DNA from 3 places in the Neobacillus sp. Fa239 genome. Region 3 is predicted to be linked to each of the others. Evidence: riboswitches for the same ligand, from Rfam matches in the RefSeq annotation. Region 3 holds a riboswitch; each other region holds the start of a gene.
The links. A riboswitch is a leader RNA that binds a small molecule or an ion and turns the genes downstream of it on or off. The one in region 3 is predicted to bind lysine.
Positions count from the first base shown of each region.

Region 1 (7,923 bases), 1.6 Mb from region 3:
CCGCGAGGTTGAGCCAATCCCATAAAACCATTCTCAGTTCGGATTGTAGGCTGCAACTCGCCTACATGAAGCCGGAATCGCTAGTAATCGCGGATCAGCATGCCGCGGTGAATACGTTCCCGGGCCTTGTACACACCGCCCGTCACACCACGAGAGTTTGTAACACCCGAAGTCGGTGGGGTAACCGTAAGGAGCCAGCCGCCTAAGGTGGGACAGATGATTGGGGTGAAGTCGTAACAAGGTAGCCGTATCGGAAGGTGCGGCTGGATCACCTCCTTTCTAAGGATATAAGCTGGACCTGTGAGCCAGACAAGTTTCACGTTCTTTGTTTGTTTAGTTTTGAGAGAGCAATTCTCTCAGAGCTTTTTTTATTCGTTCTTTGAAAACTAGATAATCATAATGAAGAAGTCAAGTAAAACATCGAGTTAATCGCCATTTTAGTTTTTCTCTCTATTGAATTAGAGTAAAACCTTTTAGGTTAAGTTAGAAAGGGCGCACGGTGAATGCCTTGGCACTAGGAGCCGATGAAGGACGGGACTAACACCGATATGCTTCGGGGAGCTGTAAGTAAGCTTTGATCCGGAGATTTCCGAATGGGGGAACCCACTGTTCGTAATGGAGCAGTATCTTTATCTGAATACATAGGATATTGAAGGCAGACCCGGGGAACTGAAACATCTAAGTACCCGGAGGAAGAGAAAGCAAACGCGATTCCCTGAGTAGCGGCGAGCGAAACGGGAACAGCCCAAACCGAAAGGCTTGCCTTTCGGGGTTGTAGGACACTCAACATGGAGTTACAAAGGAACGGGGTAAATGAAGCGATCTGGAAAGGTCCGTCATAGAAGGTAAAAGCCCTGTAGTTGAAACTTCGTTCCCTCCTGAGTGGATCCTGAGTACGGCCGGACACGTGAAATCCGGTCGGAAGCAGGGAGGACCATCTCCCAAGGCTAAATACTCCCTAGTGACCGATAGTGAACCAGTACCGTGAGGGAAAGGTGAAAAGCACCCCGGAAGGGGAGTGAAATAGTTCCTGAAACCGTGTGCCTACAAGTAGTCAAAGCCCGTTAATGGGTAATGGCGTGCCTTTTGTAGAATGAACCGGCGAGTTACGATCCCATGCAAGGTTAAGTTGAAGAGACGGAGCCGCAGCGAAAGCGAGTCTGAATAGGGCGTTTTGAGTATGTGGTCGTAGACCCGAAACCAGGTGATCTACCCATGTCCAGGGTGAAGTCCAGGTAACACTGGATGGAGGCCCGAACCGACGCACGTTGAAAAGTGCGCGGATGAGGTGTGGGTAGCGGAGAAATTCCAATCGAACTTGGAGATAGCTGGTTCTCTCCGAAATAGCTTTAGGGCTAGCCTCACGTTGTTAGAGTCTTGGAGGTAGAGCACTGTTTGGACTAGGGGCCCTCATCGGGTTACCGAATTCAGACAAACTCCGAATGCCAAAGACTTATCCGTGGGAGTCAGACTGCGAGTGATAAGATCCGTAGTCAAAAGGGAAACAGCCCAGACCACCAGCTAAGGTCCCAAAGTATACGTTAAGTGGAAAAGGATGTGGAGTTGCTTAGACAACCAGGATGTTGGCTTAGAAGCAGCCACCATTTAAAGAGTGCGTAATAGCTCACTGGTCGAGTGACTCTGCGCCGAAAATGTACCGGGGCTAAACGTATCACCGAAGCTGTGGATTGACACCATTAGGTGTCAGTGGTAGGAGAGCGTTCTAAGGGCGTTGAAGCCAGACTGTAAGGACTGGTGGAGCGCTTAGAAGTGAGAATGCCGGTATGAGTAGCGAAAGATGAGTGAGAATCTCATCCACCGAATGCCTAAGGTTTCCTGAGGAAGGCTCGTCCGCTCAGGGTTAGTCGGGACCTAAGCCGAGGCCGAAAGGCGTAGGCGATGGATAACAGGTTGATATTCCTGTACCACCTCTTTATCGTTTGAGCAACGGGGGGACGCAGGAGGATAGGGTAAGCGCACTGCTGGATATGTGCGTGTAAGCAGTTAGGCTGGTGAATAGGAAAATCCGTTCACCGTGAAGGCTGAGCTGTGATGCCGAGGGAAATAGAGTACCGAAGTTCCTGATTCCACACTGCCAAGAAAAGCCTCTAGCGAGATAAAAGGTGCCCGTACCGCAAACCGACACAGGTAGGCGAGGAGAGAATCCTAAGGTGAGCGAGAGAACTCTCGTTAAGGAACTCGGCAAAATGACCCCGTAACTTCGGGAGAAGGGGTGCTCATTGAGGTGAATAGCCTCGATGAGCCGCAGTGAATAGGCCCAGGCGACTGTTTAGCAAAAACACAGGTCTCTGCGAAGCCGCAAGGCGAAGTATAGGGGCTGACGCCTGCCCGGTGCTGGAAGGTTAAGAGGAGGGGTTAGCGTAAGCGAAGCTCTGAATCGAAGCCCCAGTAAACGGCGGCCGTAACTATAACGGTCCTAAGGTAGCGAAATTCCTTGTCGGGTAAGTTCCGACCCGCACGAAAGGCGTAACGATCTGGGCACTGTCTCAACGAGAGACTCGGTGAAATTATAGTACCTGTGAAGATGCAGGTTACCCGCGACAGGACGGAAAGACCCCATGGAGCTTTACTGTAGCCTGATATTGAATTTTGGTACAGCTTGTACAGGATAGGTAGGAGCCTGAGATGCCGGAGCGCCAGCTTCGGTGGAGGCGTCGGTGGGATACTACCCTGGCTGTATTGAAATTCTAACCCGCACCCCTCATCGGGGTGGGAGACAGTGTCAGGTGGGCAGTTTGACTGGGGCGGTCGCCTCCTAAAGAGTAACGGAGGCGCCCAAAGGTTCCCTCAGAATGGTTGGAAATCATTCGCAGAGTGTAAAGGCATAAGGGAGCTTGACTGCGAGACCTACAAGTCGAGCAGGGACGAAAGTCGGGCTTAGTGATCCGGTGGTTCCGCATGGAAGGGCCATCGCTCAACGGATAAAAGCTACCCTGGGGATAACAGGCTTATCTCCCCCAAGAGTCCACATCGACGGGGAGGTTTGGCACCTCGATGTCGGCTCATCGCATCCTGGGGCTGTAGTCGGTCCCAAGGGTTGGGCTGTTCGCCCATTAAAGCGGTACGCGAGCTGGGTTCAGAACGTCGTGAGACAGTTCGGTCCCTATCCGTCGTGGGCGCAGGAAATTTGAGAGGAGCTGTCCTTAGTACGAGAGGACCGGGATGGACGCACCGCTGGTGTACCAGTTGTCTTGCCAAAGGCATCGCTGGGTAGCTATGTGCGGACGGGATAAGTGCTGAAAGCATCTAAGCATGAAGCCCCCCTCAAGATGAGATTTCCCATAGCGTCAAGCTAGTAAGATCCCTGAAAGATGATCAGGTTGATAGGTCAGAGGTGGAAGCGTGGCAACATGTGGAGCTGACTGATACTAATCGATCGAGGACTTAACCAAATAGAAAAGCGGAGGCGACTGTTCAACTTCGAGAGACGTTGGAGAGCCGGCACTGCAAATCCTGCTTTTTGGATTTGTAGGGACGGATCGAAACGGCCGAGAAGTTAGGAGCCGAAGCTAGACAGATTACCTCGTTTTTACGGAAACTTCTTCTGCATTATCTAGTTTTGAGAGAACGATCTCTCAAATAAATAGTCTGGTAATAATGGCGAGAAGGTCACACCCGTTCCCATCCCGAACACGGAAGTTAAGCTTCTCAGCGCCGATGGTAGTTGGGGGCTGTCCCCCTGTGAGAGTAGGACGTTGCCAGGCTAAGCCCCTTTTGGGGCTATTATTTTATGATGGCGGCTGTGGCGAAGTGGTTAACGCATCGGATTGTGGTTCCGACATTCGTGGGTTCGATTCCCATCAGCCGCCCCATATTTGGGCCTATAGCTCAGCTGGTTAGAGCGCACGCCTGATAAGCGTGAGGTCGATGGTTCGAGTCCATTTAGGCCCATATATAAAAGAGCGATTACCGATAATGGGTAATCGCTCTTTTATTGAAACAAAAAACATTAAGTCTCCAATATTTGTTTCTCTTTTTCAATTTCTATAGCAGAAGCAATATAGGCAAAACCATTCATAATAAAGTAAATAACATTGGATTGGACCCGATCCGTTTCTCCTAAATAAGTGTTTATGATAATGATGCCGGAATATAGAATAACAAAAAATAAAGCAATTTTATTGAAAACTTTCATCCTCATTCAACTCCTTTTTAGGAATCTAATATTTAATCATATTTGCTTTAAGCTATTCTTATTCCAGCGTAAAGGTGCCATAGTTACAAGCGGAATACTTGTGAATAAAAAAAGCTGGCAAACTCCAGTGCATTATGGAGTTTTGCCAGCTCGTTTTTATTTTTTTTAGGCATTGATTTTGCTTGACGGAAGGATACTTAAAAGAGTGCTTTTTTCTTCATTGCTTAAAGGGACCATTGGCAGGCGGACGCCGCCTACATGGATACCGCTCATATTTAAAGCAGCTTTTACCGGTGAAGGGCTTGGCGCAACAAATAATGCTTTCATAATCGGAAGAAGACTGCGATGTGAAGCTGCTGCCTCTTGCACATGGCCATTTTTAAATTGGTTAACCATTTCTTGCATTTCATTACCTATGATATGGGATGCAACTGAAACAATACCGGCGCCGCCGATAGCTAAAACCGGAATGGTTAATCCATCATCTCCGCTGTACAATGTAAAATGACTCGGCGTTTTACTTATAATTTCGGCCATGGAATCTAAGTTTCCGCTTGCTTCCTTGATAGAAACAATATTATCAATCTGTGCAAGTCGAACAATGGTCTCAACGGACAGATTGACCACACTTCGTCCCGGAATATTATAAAGCATGATTGGTAGTTTCGTAGATTCGGCAATCGCTTTAAAGTGCTGATACAATCCTTCTTGGGATGGCTTGTTGTAATACGGCGCAACAAGCATAATTCCATCCACTCCAACTTCTTCCGCTTTTTTCGTTAAGCTGATCGATGCTCTCGTGTTATTGGAACCCGTACCGGCAATGACTGGAACTCTTCCGGCAGCAACTTCGACAACAAATTTAAATAACTCTACTTTTTCTTCTGTTGTTAGTGTTGGGGACTCGCCCGTTGTACCGGCAATGACCAATCCATCAGTTCCATTGCTAATTAAATAGTTTACTAATGTTCTTGTAGCGTTAAAATCAACATCGCCATTTTGATCAAAAGGCGTAACCATCGCAGTTAAAACCTGGCCAAAATTCATCAATTCTCACCCTTTTAAAAATATTTTTTAATATTTAGAGGTGGTTAAGGCCCTTCAAATTCAACGCAAAAAAGCAGCAACGAGGGTTCGCTGCTGCAGTAGAAACGTAAAGATATCAGTTCCTATGCGTGAGATAGCCCTCCATATAGTTTCCTATATGACAGTTCTGTATTTTTTCAACAGCAGAACCAGCTTCAAGTCCAATGAGAGTCATTGAAGCTTCGGCAAATTCCCCTTTCCATAATCATCACGGGACCTCATCATCCTCAAACTATGTACTAATGGTCTTTGCACCTCTATCCTCACTTCAAAAGGTATGAAGTAAGAAAATATTTAATTACTATTTAATATATCAGAAGTTTCCTAGAATTTCAAGTGGGGTCAGTCCCCCGCTGCTTTAACGCAGCGGGGGACTGGCCCCCTATCTTTTTAAGAAATCGATAATATGGGAGTTAAATTCTGCAGGCTTTTCCATATTGAGCATGTGGGCGGTATCTGGGAGTGTAATTTTCTCTGAGTCTATTATTTTTGAATGGAGGTAGTCGGCAATCTGCCCAAATTCAGGGAAATCATATTCTGGGGTGATGATTAATGTAGGAACCTTGATTTGATTGACGATTGCCATATAATTCGTTTCCGGAAATATTAATTTTCCAGTTCCTCTTTCTTTTGTAAAAGAATGACGAACCATATCAGAAAACTGCTTTTGAACCACAGGATTCACCTCTTCCAATTTCCGAAAGGGACCTGCTGTCCACGCCTGGCACATCAGTTGGATGGCCTTTTCTAATTCCCGTTTCTGATAACACTTGTTCATTTCTTCATCATGCTTTTGCTTCTGTGGAGACACCTTTGTCCATCCCGTTAGTCCTGTGGAAGCAACAATTAAGGAATCAACCATTTCAGGATGTTCCAAGGTGAAATCAATACCCAGCTTCCCACCAACAGATAGGCCAAGTAAATTCATGCGTTCGATATTCAAGTATTCTAGTAAGCTCTTAATATCTTTTAATAAATGGTAATCCTCATGATGCACATGTGAACGACCATATCCTGGCAAGTCAAAACGAATGACTTGAAACTGCTTGGATAGCTCATCAAATTGGGCATCCCACATTCTCGAATCGACTGGAAGGCCGTGTATCATCACTAATGGCTTGCCTTCACCTTTTATTTCGTAATACATTTTTGTTCCATTGATCGCTGCAAAACTTGCTTGGCTAGTTACCATGTCGTTCAACTCCCTCAATTATAGTTTTAGAAGAAATTCGAGAATTTCCTGATTGAACCGTTCTGACTTTTCCAAACTCATAAAGTGTGCTGCATCTGGAATGATTCTCTTTTCGCTGTTAGGAATCTGCTTTACATAAAAATTAGCAATCAGGTGATAATCGTGAAAATCTAATTCCCCAACTAAAACAAGTGTTGGAACATTGATCGCTGGTAATAGATTTCTTGTATCCCCTGTCGGCAGTGGTGTGCCCTCCCGCAGAATAATCGAAAGTGCCTCTTGGAACATCCGTTCAACTAAATGGCAAATTTCATCCAACCCTGTATTATTACGATAGGGGCCGTAAATACTTTTCCATTTTAACAGTCGAAGCATTTCAGCATCATTTTTTTCGCGATAGCATTCTTGAAACCTTTTAAAATAATCTTGAAGTTCGAGGGACCATTGATGCCCAACCATCCCTGGACTAGCCAGTATGAGACTTTTCACCTTCCCAGGGTATTTCAGGGTAAAAGTGGGGGCAATGGTTCCTCCATACGAATATCCCAATATATGGGCACTTTCGATGCCGATTTCGCTCATCAAATCATGAATATCATCAAGTATCTGGAATTTTCCAGCTGGCATTGGCGTTCTGCCAAATCCCCGGCAATCAAAGCGAATCACCCGAAAGAACTGTGAGAAGCTAAGAAACTGCCGATCCCACATGCGTAAATCTGAATCCAGACCATGGATGAGCAGCAAAGGCTCGCCATTACCTGCCATTTCGTAATACATTTCTACGTCAGAGAGCTGGGCATACCCTTTTATTGTCTCCAATTGAACTCCCCCATTACGAATTTAACAGCTGTTGAACTTCTTTTAACGTCTCCTGAAGTGGGATATAGACACCTTCCTTGTTGGTAAAGGCTACCGTTATTAAGAAAGGCTGCTCTAGGTAGGCTTCCAGCTTTTGTCCCTTTTGATAAATATCCTGGTCAGCGGCAGCCATATGCTCAAATCCATAGGAAGCCGCAAGAAATCTTAATTCTCTGTAGCGGCGAAGCAATTTGCGAGCATTTTGCTGTGTCTGCATATGGATTTTATCAACATTTGCGCCTTCTACTAAGATGGAGGTAGAGTAAACGGGATTGATAGCAGGGTAAATCCTTCGTGAAATTAATTCGGCATCAAATTGTAAAAGCGTATCCAGTGGGCCATATGGTTCTTGGATATCAACGGCCTCACCCCTTAAATCGACCAAGCAGGTGGTTAGATTGGTAACACCGGCTTCCTGCAGTTTTTCTATTAGGGAATAGATCTCTCCAGTGAGGACCATTTGCCGGTCAGCCGCGAGAAATATCGTCTCCTTCTCGTCCATTTGAGTGATGAGTTCGTATGCTTCATCGATGGTTTTGCACACAATTTTCGATTCGTTGATGACTTCTTCGATCCCCAGTCCTTCGTCTCGAGGCATTAAAAGGATAGTCGGATTGCCTTTAAGATTCAT
Region 1 is NZ_AP041611.1:180,481-188,403, forward strand. Features, by position in the region: rRNA gene ACZ5XR_RS00820 (16S ribosomal RNA) at 1-279, shown strand, start outside; rRNA gene ACZ5XR_RS00825 (23S ribosomal RNA) at 477-3,413, shown strand; rRNA gene rrf (5S ribosomal RNA) at 3,609-3,725, shown strand; tRNA gene ACZ5XR_RS00835 (tRNA-His) at 3,758-3,833, shown strand; tRNA gene ACZ5XR_RS00840 (tRNA-Ile) at 3,839-3,912, shown strand; gene ACZ5XR_RS00845 (hypothetical protein) at 3,971-4,156, opposite strand; gene dapA (4-hydroxy-tetrahydrodipicolinate synthase) at 4,322-5,203, opposite strand; lysine riboswitch at 5,330-5,510, opposite strand; gene ACZ5XR_RS00855 (alpha/beta fold hydrolase) at 5,625-6,434, opposite strand; gene ACZ5XR_RS00860 (alpha/beta fold hydrolase) at 6,453-7,253, opposite strand; gene ACZ5XR_RS00865 (P-loop NTPase family protein) at 7,267-7,923, opposite strand, start outside.
Region 1: linked by a shared signal. The riboswitch ahead of dapA (4-hydroxy-tetrahydrodipicolinate synthase) and the one ahead of ACZ5XR_RS21320 (aspartate kinase) in region 3 are both predicted to bind lysine.

Region 2 (7,923 bases), 680 kb from region 3:
TTCTTACCCTTTTCCGTCAAATGGATCGAGACCATTCTTCGGTTTTCAGGAGGGACAATCCTTTCTACCAGGCCATTTTGTACTAAACGATCAATTACACCGCTAACTGTACTATTTGTTAACCTCAATTTTTCGGCTAAATCACCGAGACTTATATTTGGGTTATAAGAAAGCATATATATTGCTTTAAGCTGTACAACGGTAATGCCAATCCGGTCTGCATCGGCTTTAACAAGTCGATAAATGGCTTTGTGTATTTGCGAGAACGACTCCATTATTTCATTATTTAAAGCGTGCATGACATCCCCCTTTCCCTCGATAACCTAAACTTTTACAGAAGAACATTTCGCATACGAAATAAAACACCACAAGTTAGAATTATAAACAGTTATTCATTAGTATGTCAATGAAAAAAAAATTCAATCTAAATTCATAATGGCTGGGAACCTTGGAGAAAAAATGTTGAAATTTTTATATTTTTTGATTAATCTGTTTAAGGTGAGGAGGAATCTTTTATGATAAGAAAACTTTTTAAGGATGACCATGAAAAGGTTCTCTCTTTTTTAAGTGAAGAGCCTTCAATCAATTTGTTTATCATTGGGGATTTAGAAGCATTTGGATATGATAACGAATTCCAGGAAATTTGGGCAGAGTTTAACGAAAAGAATGAAATAATAGCGGTTCTACTAAGGTTTTATCAATCATTTATTCCTTATGCCAAAGGTGAATTTGATCTTCATGGATTTGTTGAGATAATGAAAAACTATCCAGAACCGATTACTATTTCTGGTAAGACCGACCTAGTGGAAAAGTACGAACAATTTAGTGGTATCAATTTTGGAAAAAAGCAAAACATGTTTTTTGCAGAATGCCGATCTGCTGATCATTTAAGTTCTTCTGATATTGAAATTAAAATGGCGAACCTTGAAGATGTCGATAGAATCCTAGCACTTCGCAAGACCATTGATGAATTTCACATTAGAGAAAACGCTCGTGATATTTTGATCAAATCGATGGAATCAAAAGTAGCAAGAACATATTTTACGGAAGCTGACGGTGAAATAACCTCAGCTGTTTCGACAACTGCCGAAAATTCTTTTTCAGCTATGATTGTTGGAGTGTGCACAAGACGAGAAAACCGTAGGGAAGGGCTCGCAACGGCCATCATGCAAAAGCTATTTAAAGATGTTCTTGATGAAGGTAAAACACTTTGCTTGTTTTATGATAATCCTGAAGCTGGGCGTATCTATAAAAGACTTGGATTTAGAGACATAGGCACTTGGACAATGTTTAAATAAAGCTTTTAAAACAACCTCTTTTTGGACAAAAAAGAGGTTGTTTTATGTTTACAGGGAATAATACTAGCACTTCTCTAATGGAATATAAAAGGAAGGGAATGCTTTATTATGATAAAATCAATCCAAAAATATGCAAAACCATTCCGAAGCATCGCAGATTTAGATCCAGTCATAGAAGCTATCGGTGATGCAAAATACGTGTTACTGGGGGAGGCATCTCATGGTACCTCAGAATTTTATACAATTCGTTCCGAACTGACCAAGAAATTAATTAGCGAAAAAGGCTTTACTATCATAGCAGTCGAAGGCGATTGGCCCGCTTGCCAAAGCATTAACCGTTATATTAAAGGCTTTGACCAAACGAAAACCGATATAAAAGAAGTGCTTGAATTGTTTGACCGGTGGCCCGCATGGATGTGGGCTAATTTAGAAATCCTTGGATTAATAGAGTGGCTCAAAGACTTCAATCATCAAAATGCAAAAAAAGAAAAAATTGGCTTTTACGGGTTGGATGTCTACAGCTTATGGGAAAGCATGGATGAAATCATCCGCTATCTAGAAAAGTCTCATTCCCCTGGATTAGAGGCCGCTAAAAAGGCTTTTTCCTGTTTTGAGCCCTTTAACCGGAATCATGAATCATACGCTGTTTCTGCTGGTTATTTATCAGAAAGCTGCCTTGATGAATCGCTCCAATTATTATCCTCGATACAAAAAAACAAGTGGAAATATGAGGATGACCAGGAAAGCAGTTTAAATATGGAGGTAAATGCGCTTGTTACAGCACATGCTGAGGAATATTATCGGACAATGGTTAAAAGTGATTCGAAATCATGGAATATACGAGACCGCCATATGACAGATGCACTTGAAGCGGTTGTTAAGTATTATGGCGAAGGGGCCAAAGTAATTGTATGGGAGCACAATACTCACGTTGGGGATGCCCGGGCTACAGACATGAAACAGGAAGGAATGGTAAATGTAGGCCAGTTAATTCGAGAAAAATACGGGAGTAGAAATGTCTTTATTCTTGGATTTGGAACTTATAGCGGGACGGTAATTTCTGCACCAGAATGGGGTGCGGACTATCAAATCACAAATGTCCCTCCTGCCCAAAGCGGCAGTTGGGAAGCCTTGTTGCATCAAACAGGTGCATTTAACAAGTACCTCTTGTTTAACCGACAAAATGTAGAAGAGTTTAATACCATTATCGGCCATCGAGCGATCGGAGTGGTCTATCGCCCTGAATACGAACATTTCGGCAATTATGTTCCTTCCCAAATGAGTCTTCGCTATGATGGATTTTTATTTATTGACCAAACAAATGCGCTACACCCGCTCGTCCTGGAAAAAATCCCTTATTGATAAAGAAAGAGGCTGTCCCAAAAGGGTTCTGACCCTTTGTTTGAGACTGCCTCTCCTGATTCGATTTACATTTTTAATTATTTCGTCCCCGGTGCTGGATGATCAACACCTTTTACATGGTGGCTATGACCTTGTTCTTCCGATGTATGGAAATCATAATAGTGAACATGCATGCCATTTCCAACAGGAATCGCTGGACTTGAATAGGCCTTGTAGTGATGGGTGTGACCATCCTCAAATAATACATAGCCTTCCGTGTAATGAATATGCCCGCCATCTTGAGTTTGAATTGGCGGTGATGTTACATCTAAGCACTGATGAACATGGTTTGAACTCACCCCTGTATAATCGACGGAACCATGATTATGATGCGGAACAAAACCAGTTATAAAGTCATCTTTACCTATATGCTTAACCACTTTCTCCCCCCCCATTTTTAAAACCTCTAATTTAATTTATATGCAGACATAGTCCAAAATTAGTCAGGAAAACGTTAAGTTTATTTTTCCAAAAAATGTTCTACATAAGCCTCCAAATGAAATCGCATACTACTTTTGTAATTTCAATTTTATGAGAAAGAGGGATTATTTAAATGACTGTAGGAACACAAGTAAAGCAAGCTTTAGCTGGTTTAAAAAGTGCTCAAGCCAGTTTTGAAACCTTTGCATTAGCAACTGACAACCAAAATGCTAAGCAATTATACCAACAGGCTGCCCAACAAACACAGGCCGTTCTAGATAGCCTAGAACCACGCCTTCAAGAAATACAGGCAGAAGAGCCACAATACAATCAATAATAAAAAATAGGTTGGCGACTTTGCCAACCCATTTTTCATTTCATTCCGTATCATAATGAAAAATTTTAAATCAAAAGGGGAAAGATGAATTTGACGATTGCTTCTAATGTGAAACAAACCCTTGCCGGCCTCAAAAATATTGAAGCAGAGCTATCATCACTTGCTCTTAATTCACTGGATGAGGAAGCTAAAAGAGTTTTTCATGAAACATCCTTAACGATGGGCGAAGTAAAAAAAGACCTGCAAACACGTGTATATGAACTAGAACGACAAGAACCCCAATATAAAGGGTCCTAAAAACAGAGGTGAAAACAAATGCCGGGTTGGTTTTATATCGTTTCGCGCTCAATAATTTTTTTACTGCTCTTATTTATTACCACAAAAATCCTTGGTAAAAAACAAATTTCCGAGCTTTCCTTCTTTGAGTATGTCGCAGGAATTACCATCGGCAGTATTGCGGGTGAGGTAGTTACCGGACTTGAAAGCAATATGTATCATGGGGCATTGGCCATTATTGTATTTGGTCTTGTTACTTTTTTAGCCAACTTCTTATCGTTAAAAAGTAAAACATTTCGTGACATTGTCGAAGGTAGAGGAACAGTCATTATAAAAGATGGGAAAATTTTAGAAGAGAATATGAAGAAGGAAAAATACACCATTGATGAAATATCCGCACTGCTTCGTCAAAAGGATATTTTTAGAGTGGCGGATGTTGAATTTGCTGTTCTAGAACCAAGGGGAAATTTAAGTGCCTTATTGAAAAAAGAAAACCGGCCAATAACACCAAAGGATTTACAAATGAAAACAGCTAATGAAAAAGAGCCGCAGACCGTCATTATGGATGGAAAAATATTAGATGAGCCGTTACGATCAGCTGGAAAGAGCCGCGGCTGGCTGCATACCGAGTTGGAAAAGGTTGATGTGACGCTCGATAATGTGTTTTTAGGCCAAGTGGACACGTATGGAGAACTTTCCATTGATATTTATGATGATAAGCTTAAAGTACCCTCTTCTGCCCAGCGGCCGCTATTATTGGCCATGCTGAAGAAAACTCAGGCCGATTTAGAGCTGTTTTCTCTTTCAACCAATTGTGAAAAAACAAAAGCGATGTATAAGAAAAATGCAAATAAAGTCCAGGATGTAATTGATAAACTGACTCCCTATCTTAATGGATAAACAAATATTCTTGTAAATTGTTACTAATATTAAAAAAACCCCCTTTTTGGGGGAAATTCAATGTGGGCTTGGCCGATGGAACAGACCCATTACTTCGATTGTTTCTGTGATATTTACAAAAGCGGCTGAATCCACCTCTGCAATTAAATTTTTCACATCATTCAGTTCGTATCTGGAAATCACCGTAACTAATATGTTTCGTTTATCATTGGAATATCCGCCAACCCCATCCAATATAGTCAGCCCACGATACAAATTAGAAATTAAATGCTGCCTCATTTTCTCGCCATTTTCTGTAATAATCATAATCGTTAACTTTGCATGGTCCGTATAGATTGCATCGACAACTTTTCCGGTTACAAATATTGAAACTAAAGTATTAAGGGCTGAATCCCAATTTAGTAAAAATCCGCTAATCACAATAACAACTGCGTTCATACCCGAGAGCAGTACACCAATCGGGAAATCCATTTTTCTTGCTAAAATCATACTGATAATATCAAATCCGCCAGTAGAACCGGAACAGCGAAAAACGATGCCAACTCCCAGTCCAGTTAATGCTCCGCCGAATATAGATGAAAGAATTTTATCCTCTGCAATGGCATGAACAGGGATTACGTATAAACCAAGTGAGATAATAATAACCGAAAAGATGGAATGAACAATAAACTTTTTACCTAGCATCTTATATCCGATAACCAGTAATGGAAAATTCAAGAGAAAGTTAGCAAATCCAGTATTAAGGGGTGTTAACATCCCCAATATCATGGAAATACCGCTCATTCCCCCACTCAAAACTTGATGAGGGATTAAGAAGAGATTAAATCCAATCGCTACGATGAGCGACCCTATAATGATCCCAACAAACTGCAATTAATTTCCCTCCTATTTCCAACAGAGATTCTTAAAAATATAATACAGATTCTATCTTTCATTGTAAATTTAATAGTTTTTTACAATAATATACAATTATCTGTCAATTCCCACTATTCTTTATGCGTATTTTTGTATAACTCCATGAAAAAACTTAACAACAGTGTATTTTCATGTAAAAAAAATTGTTTTTATTCATTTCTGTTTTCTAAATAATCTTCGGTTCGACTCGAGATCATTTTATGTAAAAATTATGGATTGACAATTCCACAATAATATTTATACTTTATTATGTTACTTATATATATAAATCCTCATCAAGCCGATGAGGTAGAGGTCGCGGTTTTTATCAGTATAATAGACGAGGTGAAGAGACACCTATGACTCTGTTAGAAAGGAAAAGCTGCCGAAGTGTGTTTATATTCTCTTGAAACAAACATGCTGGGGCTGTTTCCAAATAGGAACAGAACTGTCACGACTAGTCCTACCGGCTAATCGTGTTGAGCTATCTTTCGGAAGGTATGATGCGGGGTATTTCTATGCCACTGAATCTACTTCAGTGGCATTTTTTATTCCAAACTCCTTCCAAAATGAAAAGCTTCATCATCTTAATCAGGGGCTGAAGCTAGACAATTAAAGAAAAGGAGTAAAAAACATGCAATCTGCACGTAATTTAAAATCGAACGTAAAGTCCGGTGTCTCTTCAAGTGTTGATACTAGTTTTCCATCAAGGAAAAAGGAGAATACAGGATTAAGACGGAGCCTAAAATCTCGGCATCTTACCATGATTTCACTCGGAGGTACAATTGGTACAGGACTATTCCTTGCCAGTGGCGGTGCGATCCATACTGCCGGCCCAGGTGGAGCCATTCTTTCCTATTTAGTAATTGGTGTAATGGTCTACTTTTTAATGACAAGCCTTGCTGAAATGGGGGCATACATGCCTGTAGCCGGAAGCTTTAGCACCTATGGCACCAAGTTTGTAGACCCTGCATTTGGATTTGCCCTTGGCTGGAATTATTGGTATAACTGGGCGATTACCATTGCTGCAGAATTAGCTGCTGTAACAATGATTATGAAGTTTTGGTTTCCACATACCCCATCAATTCTATGGAGCGGTATCTTTTTAGTTATCATGTTCCTCTTAAACTTTATTTCTGTAAAAGGGTTTGGGGAAGCTGAATATTGGTTCTCATTAGTAAAAGTTGTCACCGTTATTATTTTTATCATCACTGGAACACTAATGATTTTCGGTATTATGGGCGGACATGTGATTGGGTTTAAAAACTTCACTGTCGGTGATGCCCCATTCCATGGCGGTTTCATGACGATGCTTGGAATCTTTATGGCAGCAGGATTTTCTTTTCAAGGAACGGAACTTCTTGGTGTTGCTGCTGGGGAAACTGATAATCCTGAAAAATCAATTCCACGAGCTGTTAAACAAGTTTTCTGGCGGATTCTTTTATTCTATGTATTAGCTATTTTAGTTATCGGTTTATTAATTCCTTACACAAATGCAAACTTAGCAAACAGTGAAATTACCGTCAGTCCATTCACGCTTGTTTTCCAAAAAGCTGGAATTGCATTCGCAGCTTCAGTCATGAATGCCGTTATTTTAACAGCTGTCTTATCAGCAGGAAATTCAGGTATGTACGCATCGACCCGTATGCTTTGGGATTTGGCGCGTGAAGGAAAAGCACCAAAATTCCTTGGTAAATTAAACAAAAATGGCGTTCCTGTAAATGCTTTAATCGCAACCACTTTAGTCGGGACACTTGCCTTCCTTGCTTCATTATTTGGAGATGGAACCGTATATGTTTGGTTACTAAACGCTTCAGGGATGTCAGGTTTCATTGCATGGCTTGGTATCGCGATTTGTCATTACCGTTTCCGTAAAGCATTTGTTGCACAAGGTAAAGATTTAAGCCTGCTTCCTTACAGAGCGAAGCTTTTCCCATTTGGGCCAATTTTTGCCTTTGTAGTATGTGCAATTGTTGTTTTGGGACAAAACTATTCAGCATTTATGGGGGACCATATCGATTGGAACGGTGTTCTTGTTTCTTACATCGGCTTACCATTATTTTTGATCCTTTGGCTTGGCTATAAATTTACAAAGAGAACAAAGGTCATTCCATTAGAGAAATGCGATTTAAATAATTAATTCAAAAAAGCACGCAGCAGCGTGCTTTTTTCATTCTGTCTGTTTTTATAAAATGGAACTTAGGCTTAAAGCCTGACAAATACTTCAGTTCCATCCTTAAGTATAATCTCGACTAAAACTATACCCTTTTGCTCTGAAAGCGCCCGCAGGAGCGGTTTTAAATCTTTCCTATCTATTTTCGGAACCTTAAAGGACTTTCCGCCTTTTTCTATCGCTTTGTTTGCGATCATTACGATTCGTTTTGATGTAAGAATTAC
Region 2 is NZ_AP041611.1:3,621,959-3,629,881, forward strand. Features, by position in the region: gene ACZ5XR_RS17650 (MarR family winged helix-turn-helix transcriptional regulator) at 1-299, opposite strand, end outside; gene ACZ5XR_RS17655 (GNAT family N-acetyltransferase) at 516-1,298, shown strand; gene ACZ5XR_RS17660 (erythromycin esterase family protein) at 1,407-2,660, shown strand; gene ACZ5XR_RS17665 (YmaF family protein) at 2,738-3,079, opposite strand; gene ACZ5XR_RS17670 (DUF1657 domain-containing protein) at 3,253-3,456, shown strand; gene ACZ5XR_RS17675 (DUF1657 domain-containing protein) at 3,547-3,753, shown strand; gene ACZ5XR_RS17680 (DUF421 domain-containing protein) at 3,772-4,632, shown strand; gene ACZ5XR_RS17685 (YitT family protein) at 4,690-5,505, opposite strand; lysine riboswitch at 5,829-6,021, shown strand; gene ACZ5XR_RS17690 (amino acid permease) at 6,161-7,666, shown strand; gene ACZ5XR_RS17695 (hypothetical protein) at 7,732-7,923, opposite strand, start outside.
Region 2: linked by a shared signal. The riboswitch ahead of ACZ5XR_RS17690 (amino acid permease) and the one ahead of ACZ5XR_RS21320 (aspartate kinase) in region 3 are both predicted to bind lysine.

Region 3 (7,923 bases):
GGTCAATTTTATAATCGAAGCTTCCATCAGGCATTTCCACTTTTAAAATATCCCCGATTTTCAATGCACCAAGATGACGAAAAACAGTATCGCGGTGACCGGATAAAACAATTTGCCCGTGTCCTCCTGGAAACAAGGAGCCCTTATAATGACCGACACCTTTTGCAAGATCATCAGGGTCAGTTCCTTCGACAATTGGCAGTTCGGCATTAATTTTAGGAATTTGGAGAATTCCAATGGTGTCACCTACTGCTGTTGCCTTTTGTTTATTTATTTTATTTTTGGGTATGGGGGGTGTATTTTTTGTAGGTGAATCAACTGTTTGCTGGGCAATCAATTCCTTTGCCTTTTTTAAAGTAGCGTTTGTTTTCATGTTCACATCTGCCATTTGCCAAATCCCGATCGCCAATAAAATTACACCAACTAAAACTAAAAGAAGTGGAAATCTTGATTTCACCTGTTTATACCGTCCTTTTCCTTCATTGATACACATTATCATCATTATAACAATTATTTTTAATTTGAATATATTCTTCTTCTTAAATGCAAAAACCTTCTTTCCGTAAAAGAAAAGAAGGTTTTTGCGTGTTAATCGTTATCGCTTCCGAAGAAGTTTCTAAATGATTGTAATGTTGCATCACGGTTAACCGCCGCAATCGATGTTGTAATTGGAATCCCTTTTGGACAGGATTGCACACAGTTTTGTGAATTACCACAGCCTTGTAAACCGCCATCTTCCATAAATGCATTTAAGCGTTCAGCTTTATTCATCTCGCCGGTTGGATGTGCGTTAAACAAACGAACCTGATTAAATACTGCTGGGCCCATGAAGTTTGATTTACTGTTCACATTTGGACATGCCTCTAAACAAACACCGCAGGTCATACATTTTGATAGCTCATATGCCCATTGTCTTTTTCTTTCAGGCATACGCGGACCAGGTCCTAAATCATAAGTACCATCAATTGGGATCCATGCTTTAACTTTTTTCAAGGAATCAAACATTCTGCTCCGGTCTACCTGTAAATCACGGACGATTGGGAAAGTTTTCATAGGAGCCAAGCGAATTGGCTGCTCCAGCTTGTCAACAAGTGCCGAACAAGCTTGGCGGGGTTTGCCATTGATGATCATTGAGCAAGCGCCGCATACTTCTTCAAGACAGTTCATTTCCCATGTAATCGGGCTTGTACCTTGTCCTTTTACGTTAACAGGGTTTCTGCGAATTTCCATTAGCGCCGAAATGACGTTCATATTCGGGCGGTATGGAAGTTCAAATTCCTCCTCAAAAGGAGCAGAGTCTGGAGTTTCCTGACGAGTGATAATAAATTTTACTGTTTTTGTTTCAGACATTCTTTCCTACTCCCCTTTCTTTAATGCTTTTTAGTGTAATCGCGCTCACGAGGTGCAAGTAACGAGATATCTACATCTTCATAATGGAATGCTGGTGCAGTTTTCGCATCAACAAATTTCGCCATTGTTGTTTTCATGAATTCCTCATCATTTCGTTTAGGGAATTCTGGCTTGTAATGTGCACCACGGCTTTCATTACGATTATAGGCGCCAATCGTAATAACACGTGCAAGCTGCAGCATATTTTGTAATTGACGAGTGAATGCTGCTCCTTGGTTGCTCCATTTTGATGTATCGTTAATATTGATTTTTTGATAACGCTCTAAAAGCTCTTGGATTTTTTCGTCTGTCTTTTTGAGCCTGTCATTAAAGCGAACTACGGTAACATTATCTGTCATCCATTCACCAAGCTCTTTATGAAGCACATAGGCATTTTCGTTTCCATCCATCGACATAATCGAATTCCACTTTTCTTCTTGTTCTTTTACATGGCGATCAAAAACACTTGAAGAAACGGAATCTGAGCTCTTTTCAAGTCCATTAATATATTTAACAACATTAGGGCCAGCAACCATTCCGCCAAAAATAGCAGATAGTAAGGAGTTTGCACCTAAGCGGTTTGCACCGTGCTGTGAAAAATCACATTCTCCTGCAGCAAACAGTCCCGGAATACTTGTCATTTGATCATAATCAACCCATAATCCGCCCATTGAATAGTGAACGGCAGGGAAAATTTTCATTGGAACTTTATGAGGATCCTCACCCATGAACTTTTCATAAATCTCGATAATACCACCAAGCTTAACATCCAGCTCATGTGGATCCTTGTGAGAAAGATCAAGATAAACCATGTTTTCCCCATTGATACCAAGCTTCATGTCCACACAGACATTGAAAATTTCACGTGTTGCAATATCACGTGGTACTAGATTTCCATATGCAGGATATCTCTCTTCAAGGAAATACCAAGGCTTACCATCCTTATAAGTCCAAATACGTCCGCCTTCTCCACGAGCAGATTCACTCATAAGACGAAGTTTATCATCTCCAGGAATGGCAGTAGGGTGAATTTGAATCATTTCACCATTTGCATAATAAGCTCCCTGCTGGTAAACGATTGATGCAGCAGAGCCTGTATTAATAACAGAGTTTGTCGATTTTCCAAAAATAATCCCAGGACCGCCTGTTGCCATGATCACAGCATCAGCAGAGAAGGATTTAATTTCCATCGTTTTTAGATTTTGAGCAACGATTCCGCGGCAAACGCCTTCATCATCCACTACGGCACCTAAGAACTCCCAGCCCTCATATTTTGTAACTAAGCCTTCCACTTCATGACGGCGGACTTGTTCATCCAATGCATAAAGAAGCTGCTGTCCTGTAGTGGCTCCGGCAAAAGCGGTACGGTGATGCTGTGTTCCGCCGAAACGACGGAAATCCAGCAATCCCTCAGGAGTACGGTTGAACATTACTCCCATCCGGTCCATCAAGTGAATGATACCAGGGGCTGCATCACACATCGCCTTTACAGGCGGCTGGTTCGCTAAAAAGTCCCCGCCATAAATCGTATCGTCAAAGTGAATCCAAGTTGAATCCCCTTCACCTTTTGTATTTACTGCTCCATTAATACCACCTTGGGCACAAACAGAGTGAGAACGTTTAACCGGTACAAGTGAAAATAACTCAACCGGTGTTCCTGATTCGGCAACTTTAATCGTTGCCATCAAGCCGGCTAATCCGCCGCCGACTATGATCACCTTACCCTTACTCATTGTGACTCACTCCCTAATCCAAAATCCGTTTTTTTCCGAACAATTCTTGTTTATACAAAAGCAAACATCGCTTGAATTCCTACAATTGAAAGAAGAATAAAAATTATAATTGTTACGTATGTAGAAATTACTTGAGAACGTGGTGACACTGTGATACCCCAGCTAACCATGAATGACCATAACCCGTTTGAGAAGTGGAAAATAGTTGAAATTACTCCAACTAAATAAAACCCAAACATGAATGGTGAAGATAAAATGTGCTGCATCATTTGGAAGTTAAGCGCTGCACCGAAAGCCATAGCGATTCGAGTTTCCCAAACATGCCATGCAAGAAAGATTAATGTGATTACGCCTGTTATACGTTGGAGAAGGTACATCCAGTTTCTAAAAAAGCCTAGTCTACCAACATTATTTGTAGCCGTAAAAGCAATATAAAGTCCATAGATAGCATGGAATAATAATGGTAAGTAAATAAGTATCCATTCTAATACCCGCACAAATGGTAAACTTTCCATGAAATTTGCCGCTTTGTTAAATGATGCTACCCCTGATGTTGCAAAATGATTGACTGTTAGGTGCACGATTAGAAATAAGCCAATCGGAACAACTCCGAACAACGAATGCAATCTTCGTGACACAAACTCTCGATTACCCGCCATATTTTACCCCCCTAAAATTTTAAACGTGATGAAAAGCCTCACTCCTTTTTTATGCCTCTATAAAGGAAAATTTAGCCTTCACCAGTATGACAAAATTGTGACATGTCCATTTTACTCCCAACATCATACACCGTCAAGAAACCGGATACAGAATTTATTTTCTAAAAATAAAATTTTTAAAAAAATTCGATAGTTTGACAGAATAATATTTATTTCTATTAATTGGATTAATTTTGAAGCCATCCCAATAAAATTTTAAGAAATTACCAACGTATAACTGATAGAAAATTCCTAAATAGGATAAAATAATTTTCAAGGTAAATAAGAACTTGATATTGCAAAATAGCAAATTTTTCATTTAATCCCCATCAAATTTTAATTAAAAACTGTACTGAAATAAAACACAAATTGTATATAATAGAATGATAGAAAGAGGGGAGACTTGTGAAAGATAGTACAGCTGCCATTCAGCATATGGATTTAGATGAACCCAGGGACATATCAATTTTTGGTTATGAATTAATCAGAGAAATTCTTTTGCCTGAGATATTGGGAAAGGATACGCCTGAAATCCTGTATTGGGCAGGAAAACGCATCGCAAGAAAATATCCTTTAGATGATTTTGATGGTATCATTGAATTCTTCTCACGGGCCTCATGGGGAGAACTAACGATCAAACGTGAAGGAAAGGACGAACTCGAATTTGAGCTGTTCAGTCCACTTATCGTTTCCCGTGTAAAATCAAAAGCAGAACACTTTTTCCAGCTCGAAGCAGGATTTTTAGCCCAACAAATCGAGTCCCAGAAAAAAGTCATCTCCGAAGCCTTTGAACACCCCATCAAAAAATCAAACAAAGTCCTATTCACCGTAAAATGGGACCAAAAAGACACCATATAGGTGACAACATTTAGGTGACAGGCACCGTTCGTGGACAAAACACCCTGTTTTGTCCACGTAGGGTGGACACTGCAAAAAAGCTTTCATGGGTTCGATCCCGTGAAAGCTTTTTTGTTATTTTTTACTCAGCAACGGCTGAGAGTTCAAAGGCATCGTGGAGTGCTTGAACGGCTTTAAGCATGCTTTTTTCTTCCACTACCGTTGATACTTTGATTTCAGAGGTGCTGACCATTTTGATTTGAATATTTTGCTCGGCGAGCACTTCAAACATTCTTGCTGCTACCCCTGGATTGGAAATCATTCCGGAACCGACAATCGACACTTTTGCCAGCTGGTTTTCCGCATCAATTTGCTCATAGTTAAGCAATTCTTTGTTGTCTTCCAAGACTCTTAATGTCTCCATTAAATCTTCTGTCTTGATCGAGAAAGAAAGATTTGCCGCTCCTGCCTCAGTGGTGCTTTGAATAATTATATCGACGTTAATATGGTGCGCCGCCAAGGTGGTAAAAATGGTGGATAAACTCGTTAATGAATTGGCTAGACCCAATACAGTTACTTTCGTAATTTCATCCTCAAATGCGACACCGCGGACTACTAGATTTTGTTCCATTGTTGCTTCCTCCTCAATCACTGTTCCTTCGATTTTCTCCATACTTGAACGGACTTCTAGTCTCACTTGATAATTTTTTGCAAATTCAACTGCACGCGGGTGCAGGACCCCTGCTCCCAAATTGGCTAACTCGAGCATTTCATCATAAGAAATAGATAACAGCTTCCGAGCACCTTTAATATATCTTGGGTCTGTCGTAAATACTCCGGTAACATCCGTATAAATATCACATCGATCAGCTTTGAGTGCAGCTGCTAATGCTACGGCAGTTGTATCAGAGCCACCGCGGCCGAGTGTGGTAATTTCGCCGTTTTCAGTGATGCCCTGGAAACCGGCAACGATCACCACTTTGCCCTCAGACAGCTGGCTTTCAATTTGCTCTGTCCTTACATCAGTAATACGGGCATTCCCATGGACTGGTTCTGTGACAATCCCTGCCTGCCAGCCGGTAAAGGAAACAGCTTGCAGACCTTTTTGATTTAATGCCATCGATAATAATGCAATGGATACCTGCTCCCCTGTGGTCAACAGCATATCCATTTCACGTTTGCTTGGCTGCGCAGAAATTTCCTTTGCCAGCGTGACGAGGTGGTCCGTTGATTTTCCCATAGCCGATACGACAACAACAACATTGTTACCGCGTTCGGTTTCCGCTTTAACCGACTCCGCCACATTCATTATTCTTTCTACACTGCCAACGGAAGTTCCCCCGAATTTTTGCACAATTAATCCCATTGTTTCTCCTTCTTTCAGCTAGGCTTCTCCATATTTTTCTCAAAAAAAATAAAAAAGCAATGAGAGAGTATCTCATTGCTTGATCAACACGAAAAAAATTCATGCGTATACAATGTAAGATAGCTCTCCAAGACATATGTCTTGACAATCCAGTATTTATTCAACACAGGACCAGCAAAGAAAGAAATGAGACTTCCTTCACTTCGGCGAGCAAACCCTTTCATGGTTCTTCCTTGAAGCTCATCCTTCTCAGAACCATTACTCTTGAAGCTCGCACCTCTACCTACACTTTAATATAAAAGTGTTAGTAATATAATTTTCACTCATTATAGCATAGTCCCATTTTTGTGACAATGCCTAGGACTGAAGTTTTTTGATTAATTCCTCCGCGACATTTACAGGGATTCCAATCGCTGTAAATTCCTCTATACTCGCTTCTTTCATTTTTTTCACCGAACCAAACTGTTTTAACAATAGCTTTTTCCGTTTTTCACCCACACCAGGTATATCATCAAGGAGGGATTGAAATGCACTTTTCCCACGGGTCTGCCGATGGAACGTAATCGCAAATCGGTGTACCTCATCCTGAATTCTTTGCAGCAAATAGAATTCCTGGCTGTTTCGGGCAAGAGGAATGATCTCAAGTGGATTCCCGTACAGTAATTGCGAGGTACGGTGCTTTTCATCTTTTACTAACCCGGAAAGAGGAATATCCAACCCAAGCTCATTCTCCAGCACGTCCCGTACTGCTTCAACATGACCCTTCCCGCCATCGATGATAATCAAATCCGGGAGCGGAAGTTCCTCCTTTAATGCCCGTGAGTATCTTCTCCTCGTAACTTCTCTCATCGATTCATAATCATCCGGACCTATAACCGATTTTATTTTATATTTGCGGTATTCCCGTTTATTCGCTTTTCCATCCGTAAAAACGACCATAGCAGAAACAGGGTCTGTCCCCTGGATATTTGAGTTATCAAATGCTTCAATGCGGTGAGGTGTATAAATTCCAAGCAGTTCACCTAGGTTTTCGACTGCTTTAATCGTTCTTTCCTCATCTTTTTCAATCAGTGAGAACTTTTCGTTCAAAGCAATTTTTGCATTCTTAATCGCCATTTTTACGAGATCCTTTTTTTGCCCCCGCTTAGGCTGCAACACTTTTACTTCTAAAAGCTGTTCTGCCATTGCCAAATCCACTTCATCCTGAATGAGAATTTCCTTTGGCTTAAAATGATTGGCTTTCTGATAAAATTGACCCAAAAATGTAAGGATTTCTTCCTCTGGCTCATTATAAATCGGAAACATGGAAACATCCCGTTCAATCAGCTTCCCTTGGCGGACAAAAAAGACCTGCACGCACATCCACCCTTTATCAACGGCGTAGCCAAACACGTCTCGGTCAGTAAAATCGGTCATCGTGATTTTTTGCTTTTCCATAATCGTTTCGATATGAACGATTTTATCACGGAATTCCTTGGCCCGTTCAAAATCAAGCTCTTCCGCAGCAGCTGTCATTTTTTCCGTTAATTCTTTTTTAATATCCGTAAAACCGCCATTTAAAAACCGGGTAATCTCATCAGTCATCTGCCTATACTGTTCTTCAGCAATATCATTTACACACGGTGCCAGGCATTGTCCGAGATGGTAATACAAACAGACCCGATCAGGGAGAGTTGAGCATTTTCTTAATGGATAGAGACGATCAAGAAGCTTTTTCGTTTCATTCGCTGCTCCAACATTCGGATATGGTCCAAAATACTTACCTTTATCTTTTTTGACTTTCCTCGTAATGATTAACTTCGGATGCCTTTCCGCGGTCAGCTTGATAAACGGGTAGCTTTTGTCATCCTTCAGCATGATGTTGTATTTGGGATCATATTTCTTGATTAAATTTAATTCA
Region 3 is NZ_AP041611.1:4,297,266-4,305,188, forward strand. Features, by position in the region: gene ACZ5XR_RS21295 (class D sortase) at 1-388, opposite strand, end outside; gene sdhB (succinate dehydrogenase iron-sulfur subunit) at 589-1,350, opposite strand; gene sdhA (succinate dehydrogenase flavoprotein subunit) at 1,371-3,122, opposite strand; gene ACZ5XR_RS21310 (succinate dehydrogenase cytochrome b558 subunit) at 3,173-3,781, opposite strand; gene ACZ5XR_RS21315 (YslB family protein) at 4,226-4,678, shown strand; gene ACZ5XR_RS21320 (aspartate kinase) at 4,800-6,023, opposite strand; lysine riboswitch at 6,136-6,313, opposite strand; gene uvrC (excinuclease ABC subunit UvrC) at 6,381-7,923, opposite strand, start outside.